One region of the Kitasatospora sp. NPDC058965 genome, then DNA from elsewhere that is predicted to be linked to it. Evidence: riboswitches for the same ligand, from Rfam matches in the RefSeq annotation. Region 1 holds a riboswitch; the other holds the start of a gene.

Evidence for each region. Region 1 has a riboswitch for glycine ahead of gcvT (glycine cleavage system aminomethyltransferase GcvT). Riboswitches for the same ligand answer to the same signal wherever they lie in the genome.
Region 2: another riboswitch for glycine. It lies ahead of gcvP (aminomethyl-transferring glycine dehydrogenase); the one in region 1 lies ahead of gcvT (glycine cleavage system aminomethyltransferase GcvT).

What each region holds. Positions count from the first base shown of each region.
Region 1 is NZ_JBHYKG010000083.1:1,386-10,766, reverse strand. Features, by position in the region: gene ACFW1A_RS16315 (ABC transporter permease) at 1-851, opposite strand, end outside; gene ACFW1A_RS16310 (ABC transporter substrate-binding protein) at 968-2,740, opposite strand; gene ACFW1A_RS16305 (ABC transporter permease) at 2,800-3,798, opposite strand; gene ACFW1A_RS16300 (enhanced serine sensitivity protein SseB C-terminal domain-containing protein) at 4,118-4,969, opposite strand; gene ACFW1A_RS16295 (enhanced serine sensitivity protein SseB) at 5,009-5,818, opposite strand; glycine riboswitch at 5,951-6,053, shown strand; gene gcvT (glycine cleavage system aminomethyltransferase GcvT) at 6,232-7,350, shown strand; gene gcvH (glycine cleavage system protein GcvH) at 7,436-7,816, shown strand; gene glyA (serine hydroxymethyltransferase) at 7,945-9,213, shown strand; gene ACFW1A_RS16275 (L-serine ammonia-lyase) at 9,357-9,381, shown strand, end outside.
Region 2 is NZ_JBHYKG010000072.1:12,612-21,992, reverse strand. Features, by position in the region: gene ACFW1A_RS14930 (hypothetical protein) at 1-43, opposite strand, end outside; gene ACFW1A_RS14925 (YegP family protein) at 217-408, shown strand; gene ACFW1A_RS14920 (CPBP family intramembrane glutamic endopeptidase) at 468-1,256, opposite strand; gene ACFW1A_RS14915 (glutamate--cysteine ligase) at 1,310-2,812, opposite strand; gene ACFW1A_RS14910 (hypothetical protein) at 3,166-3,738, shown strand; gene ACFW1A_RS14905 (DUF5999 family protein) at 4,033-4,224, shown strand; gene gcvP (aminomethyl-transferring glycine dehydrogenase) at 4,316-7,216, opposite strand; glycine riboswitch at 7,448-7,551, opposite strand; gene ACFW1A_RS14895 (PRC and DUF2382 domain-containing protein) at 7,721-8,776, shown strand; gene ACFW1A_RS14890 (MFS transporter) at 8,962-9,381, shown strand, end outside.

The DNA of each region.
Region 1 (9,381 bases):
GAGAACACCTGCTCGGTGATCACCGCGCCGCCCAGCAGCAGGCCCAGGTCCATGCCGAAGATGGTCAGCAGCGGGGTGAGGACGGCCCGCAGTCCGTGCCGGACCACCACCCTGCGCTCGATCAGGCCCTTGGCCCGCGCGGTGCGGATGTAGTCCTCGTTCATCGTGTCCAGCATCTCCGAGCGGGTCAGCCGGGCGTAGAGCGCGGAGTACAGGAAGGCCAGCGCGATCCAGGGCAGCACCAGGTTGCGCGCCCAGCTCAGCGGGTCGTCGGTGAAGTTGACGTAGTGCAGGTTGTCGAAGATCGGCCACTGGTAGCTGAACAGGAAGAGCAGCAGCGCGCCGGTGAAGAAGATCGGCAGCGACACGCCGGCCAGCGCCACGCCCATCGACAGCCGGTCGAAGATCGAGCGCGGCTTCAGCGCGGAGACCACGCCGGTGGAGATGCCGGCCAGCACCCAGAGCACCGCCGCGCCGATCGCCAGCGAGATGGTCACCGGCAGCCGGCTCTCGATCTCCGGCCAGACCTCCAGGTGGTTCTTGAAGGAGTAGCCGAAGCACGGCACGTGGCAGGTGGTCGCGTCCGGACCGAACTTGTACTGGGCGCCGAAGAACAGTTGCTTGATGAACCGTCCGAACTGGATGTACAGCGGCTGGTCGAACCCGAGGTTCTTCTTGATCGCCAGCATCGCCTCGGGCGACGGGTTCTTGCCGATGTACTGGGCGGCGAGCTGATCGGCGGTCTCGCCCGCCAGGCGGGGGAGCAGGAAGAAGATGCCGAAGGTGACCGCGCTGACGACCAGCAGCAGTACCAGGGCCGCGAACGTCCTGCGGATGATGTAGGCCAACACAGTTGGACGGCTTCCGGGTGTTCCGCCCCCGCCCGGTCCGCCCCTCGTGGGGGCGGACCGGACGGGAGCGGGCACCGCTCGCCTTCACCTGCCTTCAGGGATGGTGAGCCAGGCTCTTACTTGGTGGTACCGATGTTGAGGTAGTCGTACTCACCGCTGAACGCGGAGGTGGAGACCAGGTTGGTCGCGGTGTTCGAGCGGTACAGGAAGACCTTGAAGTCGGTCAGCGGCACGATCACCGCGTCGTCCATGACCTGCTTGTCGATCGCGGCGTAGTCCTTCTCGCGGGCCGCCTGGTCGGCGTTGGAGCCGGCGTCGTCGATCAGCTTGTTGACCGCCGGGTCGTTGAGCTGCGACAGGTTGCTGTTGCCGGAGTCCTTGATCGCACGACCGTCCACGATCTGCTGCAGGAAGCCGTAGCCGGTCGGCCAGTCGGCGCCCCACTGCATCATCATCAGGCCGACGCCCTTGGAGTTGATGAAGTTCGGCACGCCCGCGTAGTCCGAGAAGTACTTGCCCTGCGGGAACTGCTGGATGTCGGCCTCGATGCCGATCGCCTTGAGCTGGCTCTGGATCGCGGTGGCCGCGGCCACCTCGGCCTTGCGCTCGGTGCGGGCGATCAGCGTGGTCTTGAAGCCGTCCGGGTGACCGCAGGCGGTCAGCGCGGCCTTGGCCTTGGTCGCGTCACCCTTGTTGCCGTCAGTGGCGTAGGGGTTGATGTCCGCGTGGCCCGGGATGTCCGGGGGCAGCACGCTGGTGGCGATCTGACCGCGGATCGGGCCGCCCTCGGCGGTCTGCACCGCGACCTTGTCGAGCGCCAGCTGGACGGCCTTGCGGCAGTCCACGCTGTCGAACGGCGCCTGGTGGCTGTTGATCGCCATGTAGACCAGCCGGCCGCCGTAGGCGTTGTCGGTGTTGGCCTTGAGCTTCGGGTCGAGCAGGATCTTGGCCTGGGTCTGCGGGTCGACGCCGCCGCCGACCAGGTCGACCTGGGCGTTGCCGGCCATCAGGTCCTGGTCGATGGTGGCCTGGTCGATGTTCATCTTCAGGTCGATCTTGTCGGCCAGCTGCTTGCGCAGCGGGTCGGTGCTCGCGTCCCAGTTGGTGTTGGGGACCAGCACCGCTTCCTTGCCGTCGTCGTACGACTGGAACTTGTAGCTGCCGCTGGAGACGATGTGCTTCACGTACCCGGCGCCGTCGTCCTTGGCCTGCGGGACCGGCGCGGTCTGCGGGGCGCTGACCAGGTAGTCGAAGTCGGCGAACGGCTGCTTCAGGTGGAAGACGATGGTGGTGTCGTCCGGGGTCTCGATCGACTTCAGGCCGTCGGGGCTCTTGTCGTCGTACGGGCCCTGGTACGGGGTCGCGTTGTCGACCAGCAGCTCGTTGAAGTAGGTCGGCCCGTTGGAGTTGACCTTCGGGGCGAAGTTGGAGCGCTCCACCGCGTACTTGACGTCCTTGGAGCTGATCGGGGTGCCGTCGTCGTACTTCAGCCCGGAGCGCAGGTGGTAGGTCCAGGTCAGGCCGTCGGAGCTGACCTGGCCCATGCCGGACGCCAGGTCGGGGACCAGCTTGTTGCCGGACTGGCCCGGGCCGGGGGCGAAGGTGGTGAGCGGACGGGCGTACAGCCGCGAGAAGTTGTAGATGTAGGCGTAGTACGTGTTGCCCGGGTCGAGCGAGTCCGGGGTGCCCTTCATCTCGTAGGTCACCGTGCCGCCCTTGTGATCGGAGGCGTTCACGATGCCCTTGGTGGCGGCGTCCTGGCCACTGGCACCGGAGTTGCCTCCGGACGGCGCGGCGGAGGGGCTCCCCTTGCCGCTGTTGCAGCCGCTCAGCACCAGCGCGGCGGTGGCGGCCACCGCGGCCAGGACGAGCGTACGGGATCGGCGCATAGCTGGATCAACCCCTTGAGAGTGGAGTGGAACGTGAGGGAACAGCTGATGGGTGGGAGTCAGTTGCTGCGCGGGTCGAGCGCGTCGCGCAGTCCGTCGCCGAGCAGGTTGAAGGCGAGCACGGTGAAGAAGATGGCCAGGCCGGGGATGACCAGGTACGAGGTGTCCACCTGGTAGTAGGTGAGCGCGTCGTTCATCGTCCCGCCCCAGGAGGCCTGCGGAGCGGCGATGCCGACGCCCAGGAAGCTGAGCGCGGCCTCGAAGAGGATGTTGGTCGGGATCAGCAGGGTCGAGTAGACCAGGATCGGCCCGACCAGGTTCGGCAGCAGCTCCTTGAACAGGATCAGCGGGCCGCGGGCGCCCAGCGAGCGGGCCGCGAAGACGAACTCACGCTCGCGCAGCGAGAGCGTCTGACCGCGCACGATCCGGCCCATGTAGGGCCAGTTGAAGAAGCCGATCACGAAGATCAGCACGGCGATGTGCAGCGGCAGGCCGTGCAGTCCGAAGGCGCCGCCCTGCAGCGAGGCCGAGATGGAGATCGCGAAGAGCAGCAGCGGGAAGGCCAGGAAGGTGTCCATCACCCGGCTGATCACGGTGTCCACCCAGCCGCCGTAGTAGCCGGCCATGATGCCGAGCACGGTGCCCAGGGTGTTGGACAGCACGGTGGCGCCGAAGGCCACCAGCAGCGAGACCCAGGAGCCCTCGATCATCCGGGCCAGCAGGTCGCGGCCCTGCAGCGGGTCGATGCCCAGCGGGTGGTCCAGGCTCATCCCGCCGAACGAACCCATCGGAATGCCACCGAGGTTGGCATCCAGCAGGTCCGGGTGCGGGGCGTTCGGGTCCAGGCCGAAGACGGCCTCGATGGGCTTGGCCAGCACGGCCAGCAGCACCAGCAGGATCACCACGACGCCGCCGGTCATGGCCGCCTTGTCCCGCTTGAAGCGGGTCCAGGCGATCTTGCCGAGCGAACGGCCCTCGATCCGCGAGGGCTGGGTGGCGACCGCGGTCGCCCCGGGCTCGCCCGGAGCGGGTGCGGTGGTGTCGGTGGGTGTGGTCATGGGCAGTTGCGTCCCCTCGCCGACGGTTCGTCGGCCCAAGGCGGCCCGCGGGCAGGCATGACAGTGTCAGGTCCTGGTCAGGACAGGTCTGCCATGGTGCCCCGGCTGCTCGGCTGGTGCGGTGCGCAGCACTCTTCACGTTCCCGACAGCCTCGCGCCAGCCCCCATTGGTGAAGGATGCCCAACTGTGATCTACCGATCTTCGTGATCGATAAACCCCACGGGGCGTCAGTTTTGCGCGTCCGGGCAGCGGTCAACACCCGCCGGATATACGGTTCGGGGCCGAACGGAACGGGTGCCGGAAGGGTTCCCCGCAGGGTCAGCGCCCGGGCCAGGGCTGCTGCGGCCAGCCCGGCTGCGGCTGCGGCTGGGGCTGTGCCTGGGGGTAGCCGTAACCGGTCGGATACGGCGCCGGCGTCGCCTCGCGGTGGTAGAACGGCCGAGCGTTGGCGCGCATCCACAGCGCCACCGGGTCGTAGTCGTCGCTCATCGCCACGGTGGACACGGCGAGTCCGGCCGGGGCCTGGGCGATCGCCCGCTGCATCAGCGCGCGCACCGCCTCCACCGCGGGCGGCGAGGTGTCGTAGAGCTCCAGGCCGATCGCCAGGTAGGGATCGCCGAGCGCCGGCCGCACCCAGGCCCGGCGCAGCGCGCGGACCGGGCGCACCGACGGCGCCTGGTGCTGGAGCAGCCCGAAGAACGCCTCGGTGCCGGGCAGCTGCGGCTCGGTCAGCTGCAGCGGACCGGCCGGCAGCCGGTCCAGGCCGGCCGCCACCCGGCGCAGGTCGGCCCAGGGCACGCCGACCCCGCCGCCGGGCGCGTGCGGGTTGAGCCACAGGCCCCAGCGGGTGCGGTACAGGGTGTCGGCGATCTCCCGGCCCGAGATCACCTCGTGCGCCCGGGACCAGCCGCTGGCGGCCAGCTGCTCGGGCGAGGTGGCGGCCGGCGCGTAGCCGAGCCCGCCGATCTCCATGTTCCCGTACTGGGCGTCGGGGCTGCCGGGCGTGCCGTGCCAGAGCAGCATCCAGACCCTGCCCTGGGCGAGGGCCCGCAGCAGCTGCTCGTAGGCGTCCCACCGGTCCGGGGCGACCTGCTGCAACGCGCGCTCCAGGGCGCCCGGATCGCCCGGCGCCGGTCCCCACGGCCCCGGTCCGCCCGCTCCCGTCGTCACCGCACGTGCCCTTCTCTCGCGTCGCCCATCGCCGGCCCCTCAGCCCCGCTCGTAGAACGGCCGGACCCGGTGCAGCATCCAGTCCACCACCGGGTCGGCCGCCAGGTCCAGCAGCACGATGTGCACGCCGCCGGGCAGCGGCGCCACCCCGAGCGCCCGGCCCAGCGCGGCGTTGGCCTGCGCCGGGTCGGCCGGCCCGGCCGGGTCGAGCTGCACGCCCACGAAGAGCACCGTCGGCTCGCCCTCCACCGAGGCCAGCGCCCGACGGGCCGTCAGCACCCCGGGCAGCGCGGCCAGCTCGGCGCGCACCGCGTGCAGGAAGTCCACCGGCTCCTCGGCCGGCTCCGGCTCGCGCAGCGCGACCCGGGCGCCCTCCGCCACCGGCGCGCCGGTCACCGGGTCCCACCGGTCGCCCTGCGGACCGCGGCGCAGCTCGGCCACGCCCTCCGGCGGCACCGGCAGGCCCACCGGCGCCTCGGGATTGACCGCGATGCCCACCCCGAGCGGCAGGCCGCGGGCGAACTCCCAGACCGGGGCCACCGCGCAGCTCATCCCGGGGGCGTGCCGGACGAACTGCTCCTCCGAGGAGAAGACCGGCACGTACGGCGCGCCGGCCAGCTCCATGGTCGGCAGGTCGAGCCCGTGGCCCTGCGGGTCGGCGCCCGCCGGCAGCGGGATCCACACCTGGCTGCGGGCCAGCACCTCGATCACCCGCGCGGTCGCACCGGGGTCGCCCAGCGCCGCGGTCAGCACCTGCTCCAGCTCGTTCGCGGGCCACCCGCTGCCGGCCGGCGCCTGACCCGGCTCGACCCACCCGGGCCCCCCCGCGGCGTACCCCTGACTGTCCATCCGCCCCTGCCCGCTCGTCACGCAGTCCGTCCGGGCAGAAGCCTACCGACCCCTGGAACGCCGGACCCCCCTCCCGTCCGGCCCGGCGGCATGCCATGATGTCCGCGAACGTCGAATTTCATACTGGCCGCTCGAACCCGCGCGGGAGAGTCCGGAAGTGCCCCAGGGCACCGGCCGGCGCCGAAGGAGCAAGTCCTCCCCGGAATCTCTCAGGCACCCATACCGTGTGGGCGAGGCGAATCTGGAAAGTGGACACGGCCGTGCCGTGCGCCCACCCACGGTGCAAGCCGCGCCATGCTGGTCGCGGTGAAGCTCTCAGGTTGTGACGACAGACGGGGAGACTCCACCTCCCTCCGTGCCCGTCAACGGCAGGAGGGATCTCACCTGCCTGTTTCCAGACCGGGAGTCCCGCCATGTCCCCGCGCCTCACTGCGCTCGACGCCCTGCACCGCGCCCTCGGCGCCACCATGACCGACTTCGCCGGCTGGGACATGCCACTGCGCTACGGCAGTGAGCGCGAGGAACACCTCGCCGTCCGCACCCGGGCCGGTCTCTTCGACCTCTCGCACATGGGCGAGATCACCGTCTCCGGCCCGCAGGCCGGCGAGCTGCTCGACCACGCGCTGGTCGGCTTCATCTCCGCGCTCGGCGTGCTGCGCGCCCGCTACACCATGATCTGCCAGGAGGACGGCGGGATCCTGGACGACCTGATCGTCTACCGGACCGCCGAGGACGAGTACATGGTGGTCGCCAACGCCTCCAACGCCCAGGTGGTGCTGGACGCGCTGACCGAGCGCGCGGCCGGCTTCGACGCCGTGGTGCGCGACGACCGGGACGCGTACGCGCTGCTCGCGGTCCAGGGCCCGGCGGCCAACGCGATCCTCTCCTCGGTCACCGACGCCGACCTGCCCGGCCTGAAGTACTACGCCCTGCTTCCCGCCACCGTCGCGGACCGGCAGGTCTGGCTGGCCCGCACCGGCTACACCGGCGAGGACGGCTTCGAGATCTTCTGCGCCCCCGCCGACGCCGAGCACCTGTGGCAGGCGCTCACCGCGGCCGGCGCCCCGCACGGCCTGGTCCCGGCCGGCCTGTCCTGCCGCGACACGCTGCGCCTGGAGGCCGGCATGCCGCTGTACGGGCACGAGCTGGACACCTCGCTGACCCCGTTCGACGCGGGCCTGGGCCGGGTGGTCCGGTTCGACAAGACCACCAATGACGGCGCGTTCGTCGGCCGCAAGGCGCTGGAGGCCGCCGCGGCCCAGGCCGAGGCCAACCCGCCGCGGGTGCTGGTCGGCCTGGTCTCCGAGGGCAAGCGGGTGCCGCGCGCCGAGTACGCCGTGGTGGACGCGGCGGGCACCCCGATCGGCCGGATCACCTCCGGCGCGCCCTCCCCCACCCTGGGCAAGCCGATCGCCATCGCCTACGTGGACGCCGCCCACGCGACGCCCGGCTCGGCCGTCGCGGTGGACGTGCGCGGCAAGCACGAGCCCGTCGAGGTGGTCGCGCTGCCGTTCTACAAGCGCGCCCGCTGACCCTCCGGCACACCGTTCCGTCCCGCGTCGTCCGCTCGGCGGACGCCGCGCGATTCCCGCTTCCCACTAATGGAGAATGAGCACCATGAGCAACCCGCAGAACCTGCAGTACAGCAAGGAGCACGAGTGGCTGACGGCCGCCGACGCTGACGGGGTCTCCACGATCGGCATCACCGAGCACGCCGCGGGCGCGCTCGGCGACATCGTCTACGTGGACCTGCCGGCCGTGGGCGACACCGTCACCGCCGGCGAGACCTGTGGCGAGCTCGAGTCCACCAAGTCGGTCAGCGACCTGTACTCGCCGGCCACCGGCGAGGTCGTCGAGGTCAACCAGGACGTCATCGACGAGCCCGCACTGGTCAACTCCGCCGCCTTCGAGGGCGGCTGGCTGTTCAAGCTGAAGGTCACCGAGACCCAGGGCGACCTGCTCAGCGCCGACGAGTACACGGCCTTCACCGCCGGCTGACCCACCCCGGGGGGCGGCCGCAGCGCGGCGGCCGCCCCCTTGTCGGCAAGCCCGCCCGCCGCCCGCCACCGCCCTTGCGCCGACGCGCCGCGCGCGGCACCTCCTAAGCCCCACGGGAAGACGCCACCATGACGGTTCTCAACCAGTCCCTGCACGCTCTCGACCCGGAGATCGCCGCCGCGGTCGACGCCGAGCTGCACCGCCAGCAGTCCACCCTCGAAATGATCGCCTCCGAGAACTTCGCGCCGGTCGCGGTCATGGAGGCCCAGGGCTCGGTGCTGACCAACAAGTACGCCGAGGGCTACCCCGGCAAGCGCTACTACGGCGGCTGCGAGCACGTCGACGTGGTGGAGCAGATCGCCATCGACCGGATCAAGGCGCTGTTCGGCGCCGAGGCCGCCAACGTTCAGCCGCACTCCGGTGCCCAGGCCAACGCCGCCGCGATGTTCGCGCTGCTCCAGCCGGGCGACACGATCCTGGGCCTGAACCTGGCCCACGGCGGTCACCTGACCCACGGCATGAAGATCAACTTCTCCGGCAAGCTCTACAACGTGGTGGCCTACCACGTGGACGAGCAGACCAACCTGGTCGACATGGAGGAGGTCGAGCGCCTCGCCAAGGAGCACCAGCCCAAGCTGATCGTGGCCGGCTGGTCCGCCTACCCGCGCCAGCTCGACTTCGCCGAGTTCCGCCGGATCGCCGACGAGGTCGGCGCCTACCTGATGGTGGACATGGCCCACTTCGCCGGCCTGGTGGCCGCGGGCCTGCACCCGTCCCCGGTCCCCTACGCGGACGTGGTCACCACCACCACCCACAAGACCCTGGGCGGTCCGCGCGGTGGCGTGATCCTCTCCAAGGCCGAGCTGGCCAAGAAGATCAACTCCGCCGTCTTCCCGGGCCAGCAGGGCGGTCCGCTGGAGCACGTGATCGCCGGCAAGGCGGTGGCCTTCAAGGTCGCGGCCACCCCGGAGTTCAAGGAGCGCCAGGAGCGCACCCTGGAGGGCGCCAAGCTGCTGGCCGCCCGCCTGCTCCAGGACGACGCCAAGGCCGCCGGCGTCTCGGTGCTCTCCGGCGGCACCGACGTGCACCTGGTCCTGGTCGACCTGCGCAACAGCGAGCTGAACGGCCAGGACGCCGAGGACCGCCTGCACGAGGTCGGCATCACGGTCAACCGCAACGCGGTGCCGAACGACCCGCGCCCGCCGATGGTCACCTCCGGCCTGCGGATCGGCACCCCGGCGCTGGCCACCCGCGGCTTCCAGGCGGCGGACTTCGCCGAGGTCGCCGACGTCATCGCCGAGGCGCTGCTGCCGGGCTTCGACGAGACCAAGAAGACCGCGCTGAAGGCCCGGGTCACCGCCCTGGCCGAGAAGTACCCGCTCTACCCGGAGCTCTAGCCTCCACCACGGGTCCGTGCCCGGCGTCACACCGCCGGCCCGGGCCCGTTCCCCGGGGCACCGCGCACACTGGATCGTGAGCCGGTGCCCCGCGCCGTGTCTCCTTCACCTCCGGTCCACGAGACCAGACAAGGACGTCCCCCGTGGCCATCAGCGTCTTCGACCTCT
Region 2 (9,381 bases), on a different contig from region 1:
CCCGCCACCCGCGCCGCCGTCCCGGCCCCCGCTCCACCCGCATCGGCGCACTCCTGATCGCTGCTCGACGAGGGCCCGAGCGTAGCGGACCACCCCGCACGGCCCGCCCCCGCCCTCCCCGCCCGTGACCCGGATGGGTCATCTGGCCTGCGCTCCAACAGGTTTGACCCTACGTTTCGACCGAGGGGGTCCATCGGACGAGAGGTGACCACTGCCATGGCAGGCAAGTTCGAGCTCTACACCGACGCGGACGGCATGCACCGCTTCCGCCTCAAGGCCAGCAACGGCTCGGTCGTCGTGGTCGGCGACGCGCACGAGACCAAGGAGTCGCTGCTGAAGAACATCGAGTCGCTGCGCAAGCTGGCGCCGTACGCCCAGCTGCACGAGGCGGCCGGCGCTCCGGCCTGACCGGTGGGCTCGACCCGGTGGCCCGGACCGTCCCGGTCCGGGCCACCGGCCTGACCGGGTCAGAGCCAGCCGAGGTGCGGTTTCAGCAGCGCGTAGCCGACGAAGGCCACCGTGTCGATCAGCGCGTGCGCGGCCACCATCGGCATCACCCGGCCCCAGCGCCGGTAGAGCAGCACGAAGACCGCACCCATCACCATGTTCCCGAGCAGCCCGCCGACGCCCTGGTACAGGTGGTACGAACCGCGCACCGCCGCGCTGGTGGCCAGCACCGCCCCGGCCGACCAGCCGCGCTGGTCCAGCCGGCGGACCAGGTAGCCGAGCACCACCACCTCCTCCAGCACCGCGTTCTGGCAGGCGGAGAGCACCAGCACCGGGATCCGCCACCAGACGTCCGGCAGACCGGACGGCGCCACGTTGAGGTTGAACCCGGCCGCCTTGGAGCCGAAGTACAGGGCCAGCCCGCTGCCGCCGATCATGGCCGCCACCGCCGCGCCGCGCCCCAGGTCGCGCAGCTTCTGCCGCAGGTCGAAGCCGAGCGCGCGCAGCGAGCTGTCCTCGCGCACCAGCAGGTAGCCCACCAGCACCACCGGCATCACGCCCTTGGCGATGTAGTAGAGCTGGTAGGCCAGGTCGAGCCAGGGCCGCCCGGGCGCCGCCGAGGCGTTCAGCGAGACGGTCTGCTTGGCCAGCGCCGCGTGCTCGGTGACCGAGCCGAGGAAGCTGATCAGCGCGTACACCCCGCTGGCCCCGAGCGAGAGGCCGAGCACGATGAGCAGCTCCGCGCCGAACAGCCGGCGCCGGCGGTCGCCGGGCGGCAGGATCATCTCGGGCTGCGCGGGCCGTGCCATCGTCATGGCGGATCATCTTGTCACACCACGGTGAGGGCGCCCGGAGCGACGCGTCACCCCACCGGCCAGGTGTGCACCGGCTCCCCGGCCCGGGACAGCTCCATGTACCGCCTGGTCATGGTGGCCAGCGCGGTCCCCCGGTCCATCCCGTACCGCTCGCGCAGCTGGTGCACGGTGGCGGCCTGCCAGCTCGCGCCGTTGGTGCGGCGCAGGCAGCGCTGCTCGATGATCCCGAGGTAGCGGTCCCGGTCGGCGGGCTGCACGCCCCACTCGTCCAGGCCCTGGTACGCCAGCGGCAGCAGCTCGCCGAGCACCAGGTCCACCACCGGCAGCTCGGTCGGCCCGCCGCGGGCGCCGCGGCCCTGGCGCACCCAGTGCACCGAGGCGTCGATGCCGTAGCGGCAGGCGGTGTGGAAGTTCTCGTCCGCCCGGGCGAACGGCAGCCGGGTCCAGACCGGGCGCGGCTGCTCGGCCAGCACCCGGACCAGCCCGTAGTAGTAGGCGGCGTTGGCCAGCGTGTCGGCCACCGTCGGGCCGGCCGGCAGGCAGCGGTTCTCCACCCGCAGGTGCGGCACCCCGTCGGCCACGTCGTAGACCGGGCGGTTCCACCGGTAGATGGTGCCGTTGTGCAGCCGCATCTCGCCCAGCCGCGGCACGCCGCCGGAGGCCAGCACCTTGGCCGGGTCCTCGTCGTCGCAGATCGGCAGCAGGGCCGGGAAGTAGCGCAGGTTCTCCGCGAACAGGTCGGTCACCGAGTCCACCCAGCGCTCGCCGAACCAGGTGATCGGGCGCACGCCCTGTGCCTTGAGCTCGGCCGACCGGGTGTCGCAGGCCTGCTGGAAGAGGACCGGCCGGGTCTCGCGCCACAGTTCGCGGCCGAACAGGAAGGGCGAGTTGGCGCCGAGCGCCACCTGGCTGGCGGAGATCGCCTGGGCGGCGTTCCAGACCGGGGCGAACCGGTCCGGGGTGACCTGCAGGTGCAGCTGCAGCGAGGTGGCGGCGGCCTCGGCCACCATGGAGACCGAGTCCAGCTGCAGGTGCTCCACCCCCTCGATGTCCAGCGCGATGTCCTCGCCGCGGGCCGCCAGGATCTGGTCGCTGAGCAGGCTGTAGCGGTTGTTGTGGCTCATCGCGTCCAGCCCGGTGTGCGCCAGGTCCAGGGTCGGCAGCACCCCGACCATCACGATCCGGGCGCCGGCCTCCTCGGCCCGCCGGTCGGCGTAGCGCAGCCCGGTGTCCAGCTCCTCCCGCAGCTCCTCGAACACGTGGCCGCCGAGCCGGTGCGGGGCGATGTTGACCTCGATGTTGAACTGGCCGAGCTCGGTCTGGAAGTCGCCGCAGGCGATGGCCTCCAGCACCCGCTCGTTGCCCAGCACCGGCTGGCCCTGCTCGTCGGCCAGGTTGAGCTCGATCTCCAGGCCGATCCTGGCCCGGGGGCGGTCGAAGCGCCCTTCCCGCAGCATCCGCTCCAGCGCCTCCTGGCAGGACTGCAGCTTGCGCCGGTACTGCTGCCGGTCCGCCAGTTCGGCCCGGGTCGCGATGACCTTCTCCCCCACGGATTACCCCCTTCGGCCGTCTCCACCGTGCCCTGCATCATGCCCAGCCGGAAGATCGATACCCGAGGTGACGTAATGCCTTGCGGCACAAGGGAACTGACGATTCCTCATGCGGATGCCGACTTGCCGTGCGCGACGGAAGGTGATAAACAGGTCACCCTGCGCACCTGTTCGAGTGGCTCCGCGCGGCACCCCCAGCGATCCTGGACTGCGTCGTCCGGGCCGATCGGCTGCCCTGTCGGAGTCCACTCGCGCGCCAAGCCCCGCGATCACGCCCAACCGGACCCGGCCCTGTCGCGCCACGCCGGTATGCCGCTTTCGCACGCCGATCTCGCACGGAGAGGCGACCCGCCATGACCTTGCAGACCCCCCAGCCCCCGCCCAGCGCCCTGCGGGCCGTGTTGGCCGCCCTGAGCACGGACACCGCGCTGCGCGGTGCCGGCATCGCGGCCGCGAGCAGTACCGCCGGCCCGCTGCTGCCCGCGCATCCGCTGGCCGTGCACCAGCTGCCACCCGGGGCGGCGACGGCGCGCGCGCTGGCCGCGGCGCCCCGCACGGGCTGGCGGTTCCTGCTGGAACGCGGCGGGACGGTGCTGGCCGCCGCCGACCTGGTGAAGTCCAGCGAGGGGCACAGCTTCGCGCACTTCGCGGCCGGCCCCTACCTGGACTCCACCGTGCGCGCCCTGGCCCAGGCCCGGCAGCTGGTCCAGCCCTCGCACACCGTGTACCAGCCGCGGCTGCTCGCGGTCCCGGACCACTACGCCACCGCGCTCTGGCTGCACGCGCCCGAGGCCGACCCGGCGGCGGACCTGCTGCTGCCGCTGGCCCCGGCTCCGCTCGGGGTGGCCGCGCACCACGCCTACCCGGCCGAGGAGCTGCTCGCCCGGCTGGCCCGTCCCCGCGCCAGGGTGACGGCCTTCGCCTGAGCCCCGCTGAAGGCTCGCTTGCGCCCGCCTCACCCCGTCGGACTACTCGGGGCCACCCGGCCGGATCAGGCCCGGGTGGCCCGTTCGGTACCCGGACACCGGCCCAGGCCATCTGAATGGGTGATCTCTGGGCATCAGTTGTGGTACGTGTCACCAAAACCGGTGCGTTCGCGCCCGTACGGGATGACACTGGGATCCAGCGTGGAAGGACCACCTTCCTACCCACAGATGCGCCGGTTCACACCTGAGTGCCGCTGCGGGGGGCGTGGATCGCAAGTGAAGCGAGGTACGAAGATGTGCCAGCACCGACCTGAGTGTCCGTCGGCCGAGTCCGCCGACCGCGAGGCGGCCGTGGTGGTCTCCCACCACCCCGAGCAGGGCTGGAGTCTGCTCTGCAACGGCGTCCTGCTGTTCGACGACACCGGCGAACTGCTGCCGGACGGCCGGGTGATCGCCCCGCGCCGCGCACTGGTGATCGCTGCCTGACCGCTGGATCCGGCCTCGCCCGGAACCCCCGCACCACCGCGAAGTCCCCGGCGGCCGTCGGCCACCGGGGACTTCGTCGGCTGGGTCCGGGTCAGACGCCGTACTCGTCCAGCGGCGGGCAGGAGCAGACCAGGTTGCGGTCGCCGTAGGCACCGTCGATCCGGCTCACCGGCGGCCAGTACTTGTCCGCCGGGTTCACGCCGGCCGGGAAGACCGCCTCGTGGCGCGAGTAGCCGTGCACCCACTCGCCGGCCAGCGCCGCCGCGGTGTGCGGGGCGTTGTGCAGCGGGTTGTCCTCCGCGGCCCACTCGCCGGAGCCGACCTTCTCGATCTCGCCGCGGATCTCGATCATCGCCGCGCAGAAGCGGTCGATCTCGTGCAGGTCCTCGGACTCGGTCGGCTCGATCATCAGCGTGCCGGCCACCGGGAAGGACATGGTCGGGGCGTGGAAGCCGTAGTCGATCAGGCGCTTGGCGATGTCGTCCACGGTCACCCCCGTCTCCTTGGTGAGCGGACGCAGGTCGATGATGCACTCGTGCGCGACCAGGCCGCCGGGGCCGGTGTAGAGCACCGGGTAGTGCGGGGCCAGGCGCTTGGCGATGTAGTTGGCGTTCAGCACCGCGACCTGGGTGGCGCGCTTGAGGCCCTCGCCGCCCATCAGGCGCACGTACGCCCAGGAGATCGGCAGGATCGCCGCCGAGCCCCACGGCGCGGCCGAGATCGGGCCCACGCCGGTGGCCGGACCGGCCTCGGCCTGCAGCGGGTGGTTGGGCAGGTACGGCGCCAGGTGCGCGCGCACCGCGACCGGGCCGACGCCCGGGCCGCCACCGCCGTGCGGGATGCAGAAGGTCTTGTGCAGGTTCAGGTGCGAGACGTCCGCGCCGAACTTGCCCGGCTTGGCCAGGCCGACCAGCGCGTTCAGGTTGGCGCCGTCCACGTACACCTGGCCGCCCGCCTCGTGCACCAGGGCGCAGATCTCGGTGATCTGGGTCTCGTACACGCCGTGCGTGGAGGGGTAGGTGACCATCAGCACCGAGAGCTGGTCGCGGTGCTGCTCGATCTTGGCCTTGAGGTCCTCGACGTCCACGTCGCCGTCGGTCAGCGTCTTCACCACGACCACCCGCATGCCGGCCATCACCGCGGAGGCGGCGTTGGTGCCGTGCGCGGAGGACGGGATCAGGCAGACGTCGCGCTGGGTGTCACCGTTGGCGTGGTGGTAGGCGCGGACCGCGAGCAGACCGGCGAACTCGCCCTGCGAGCCGGCGTTCGGCTGGATCGAGACGGCGTCGTAGCCGGTCACCTCGACCAGCTGCTGCTCCAGCTGGCGGATAAGGGTCAGGTAGCCCTGGGCCTGCTCGATCGGCGCGAAGGGGTGCAGCTGGCCGAACTCCGGCCAGGTGACCGCCTCCATCTCGGTGGTGGCGTTGAGCTTCATGGTGCAGGAGCCGAGCGGGATCATGCCGCGGTCCAGCGCGTAGTCCCGGTCCGACAGGCGGCGCAGGTAGCGCAGCATGGCGGTCTCCGAGCGGTGGCTGTGGAAGACCGGGTGGGTCAGGTACTCGTCGGTGCGCAGCAGCGCGGCCGGCAGCGTGTCGGCCGACTCGGCCACCTCGGCGCCGGCCACCCCGAAGGCGGTCCACACGGCGGCCAGGTGCTCGCGGGTGGTGGTCTCGTCGCAGGAGATCGAGACGGTGTCGGCGTCCACCTGGTAGAGGTTCACGCCCTCGCCGCGGGCGGCCACCACGACCTCGGCGGCCCGGCCCGGCACCTTGGCGGTGACGGTGTCGAAGAAGGCGCCGTGCAGCAGCTCGACGCCGCCGGCCCGCAGGCCCTCCGCCAGCGCGGCCGCGTAGCGGTGGGTGCGGCGGGCGATGTCGGCCAGGCCGTCCGGGCCGTGGTAGACGGCGTACATGGAGGCCATCACGGCCAGCAGCACCTGGGCGGTGCAGATGTTGCTGGTGGCCTTCTCGCGGCGGATGTGCTGCTCGCGGGTCTGCAGCGCCAGGCGGTAGGCGCGGTGGCCGTCGGCGTCCACCGAGACGCCGACCAGGCGGCCGGGCAGCGAGCGGGCGTACTCGGCGCGCACCGACAGGTAGCCGGCGTGCGGGCCGCCGAAGCCCATCGGGACACCGAAGCGCTGCGAGGTGCCGCAGGCGATGTCGGCGCCCAGCTCGCCCGGGGACTTCAGCAGGGTCAGCGCCAGCAGGTCGGCGGCGACCGCGACGATCGCGCCCAGCCCGTGCGCCTGCTCGATCACCGGGGCCAGGTCGCGCACCGCACCGGTGGCGCCCGGGTACTGCAGCAGCACGCCGAAGACGCCGCCCTCGGCGATCTCGGCCGGGATGCCGGCGGACAGGTCGGCGACGACCACCTCGACGCCGGTCGGCAGCGCGCGGGTCTTGATCACCGCGACGGTCTGCGGCAGCGTGTCCGCGTCGACCAGGAAGACCCCGCCCTTGACCTTGGTCACCCGGCGGGCCAGCGCCATCGCCTCGGCGGCGGCGGTGCCCTCGTCGAGCAGCGAGGAACCGGAGGTGGGCAGGCCGGTCAGGTCGGAGACCAGGGTCTGGAAGTTGAGCAGCGCCTCCAGGCGGCCCTGCGAGATCTCCGGCTGGTACGGCGTGTAGGCCGTGTACCAGGCCGGGTTCTCCATGACGTTGCGCAGGATCACCGGCGGGGTGAAGGTGCCGTAGTAGCCCAGCCCGATCATCGGGGCGAGCACCTTGTTGCGGCCGGCCAGCTCGCGCAGCTCGGCGAGCACCTGGGCCTCGGTGCGGCCGGCCGGCAGGTCCAGGCCGGTGATGGAGCGGATCGCCTCCGGAACGGCGGCGGTGGCGAGCTCGGCCAGCGAGGCGTACCCCACGTGGGCGAGCATCTTCTCCTGGGCATCGGCGTCGGGGCCGATGTGGCGCGACTCGAACGGGCTGGCCGCTTCGAGCTCGGCGAGGGTCGCGGTGCTGCTGGGACGACCGGCGGTCGGCTGGGCAGTCATGGTGGTCGAGGCCTCCTGGTCACGGACCGGCGGGGGTACGCACGCCGGGCCGCCGCCGCCTGGGGGAGCGGACGGGCCTGGAGCGGGCGAACCCAACAGGCCTCCCCCTCTGTCATCGGGACCTGAGAGCTTCGCCCGCACGGGGCCGGAGCCCCGCCGGCTTGCACCGTCGGTGAGGGTGGTGGCCACCGGCTCCCTCGCCGGCGGTCCTGCCCTGCTTTCCAGAGTGACCTATCCCGCACGGTACGGATGCCTGAGAGATTCCGGGGAGGGTTTGCTCCTTCGGCGCCTCACGCCCTGCTCACCAGGGGTGGGGACTCTCCCGAACGGGTTCGGCGGTCGCGCCCAGGGTACCAGCGCGGGCCCGGCCGGTGACCGTGCGAGTGATCGATCGCACTCCCCCGGACGGCCGACGACCAGGCCCCAACGGACGCCCCCGGCTGGCCGTTGTCCGTTACGTGGCATTTGGTGTGAGTCGAAGGTAGTAGCACCCAGGAGGAAAGCGTGCAGACCGACATCGATCCCCGAGACCTGATCGGGCACAAGGCCGTCGACCGAAACGGCGACAAGATCGGCACGGTGGACGAGGTCTACCTCGACGACGCGACCGGCGAGCCCGAGTGGGCGGCCGTGCGGACCGGAATCTTCGGGCGGGACGCCTTCGTCCCGCTCACCACGAGCGAGTTCTCCGGCGAGGAACTGCGCGTGCCCTACGACAAGGCGCTGATCAAGGAGTCGCCGGACTTCGGTGTCGGCCAGCACCTCTCCCCCGCGCAGGAGCTGCAGCTGTACCGGTACTACGGACTGGACGCGCCGTCCGGCGGCCGGACCAACGGCAACGCCAAGACCCCGACCGTCACCGGTCGCGACATGGACTTCGGCGCGGTCGCGCCCGCCGCCGCAGCGGCGGCCACCACCACCGCGGCCCGGCCGACCGCGGCGACCCCGGCCCCCGCCCCGACCACGGTCGGGCTGGACAAGCCGGTCGAACCGCCCACTCCCGTCCCGGTGCCGCCGCCCACGCCGGACCCGGCGCACGCGGCCGCCGCCGCCCCGGTCGCGGCGGCCGGTGCCGCCCAGGACGCCTCCACCATGCCGCCGCCCGCGCCGATCGAGCTGACGCTGCGCGAGGAGCGGCTGGAGATCACCAACGAGTGGCACGTGCTGGGCACCGCCCGGATGCGCAAGTTCGTGGTCACCGAGCCGGTCGAGCGCCGGGTCCAGGTGGTCCGCGAGCGGGTCCGGGTGGAGCGGGTCGCGGTCACCGACGCCGAGCGCGCGGCGCTCTCCGCCCAGGAGATCGCCGAGGCGGTGGAGGAGGTGACGCTGCGCGAGGAGCGCCCGGCGGTGCGCAAGTTCGTGGCGCCGCTGGAGCGGGTCCGCCTGGTGGTGGAGCGGTACACCGAGGAGAAGGTGATCACCGACGAGCTGCGCCGCGAGCAGATCGAGATCCACGACAGCACCGCGACCGACCCGACGCAGTCCGGCCCGCCACAGGCCGCCGGCGTGCAGCCGCAGGCGATGCCGAGCCCGGTCGCGACCGCCGACAGCCCGGCCTGAGCTGCGGCGCACTGCCCCGGCCTCCGTCCCGGACGGAGGCCGGGGCAGTTGTCCGCCCTCAAGCTTCAGCCATCGATATTTGACAATCTCAAGCACTTCTCGGCATGGTTACTTCACCACATTGACTTTTCCTGGCGTGAAGCAGCCTGACAGGCCGCCACAGCCCGTCCCCGAAGGAGCCATCCGTGCGTGAGGCAGCCAAGCCCGCCGCCACGGCCGAGCGAGCGAGCAGCGCCCGGGTGCTGCCCGCCCTCGTGCTCGCGATGCTGGCCTACAGCGTGATCCAGACGGCCGTGGTGCCGATCCTGCCCTCGCTGGCCAAGGAGCTGAAGGTCTCCGGGTCCGACATCACCTGGCTGATGACGGCCAACCTGCTCTCGGCCGCCGTGCTCACCCCGCTGCTGGGCCGCTTCGGCGACCTGCGCGGCCGCAAGCCGATGCTGCTGATCTCGCTGTCCGGCCTGGTGCTGGGCTCCGGACTCGCGGTCGCCACCCACTCGTTCACCCTGCTGGTGGTGGCCCGCGTGCTGCAGGGCGCCGGCGGTGGCGTGCTGCCGCTGGCGATCAGCATCGTCCGCGACGAACTGCCGCGGCACAAGGTGACC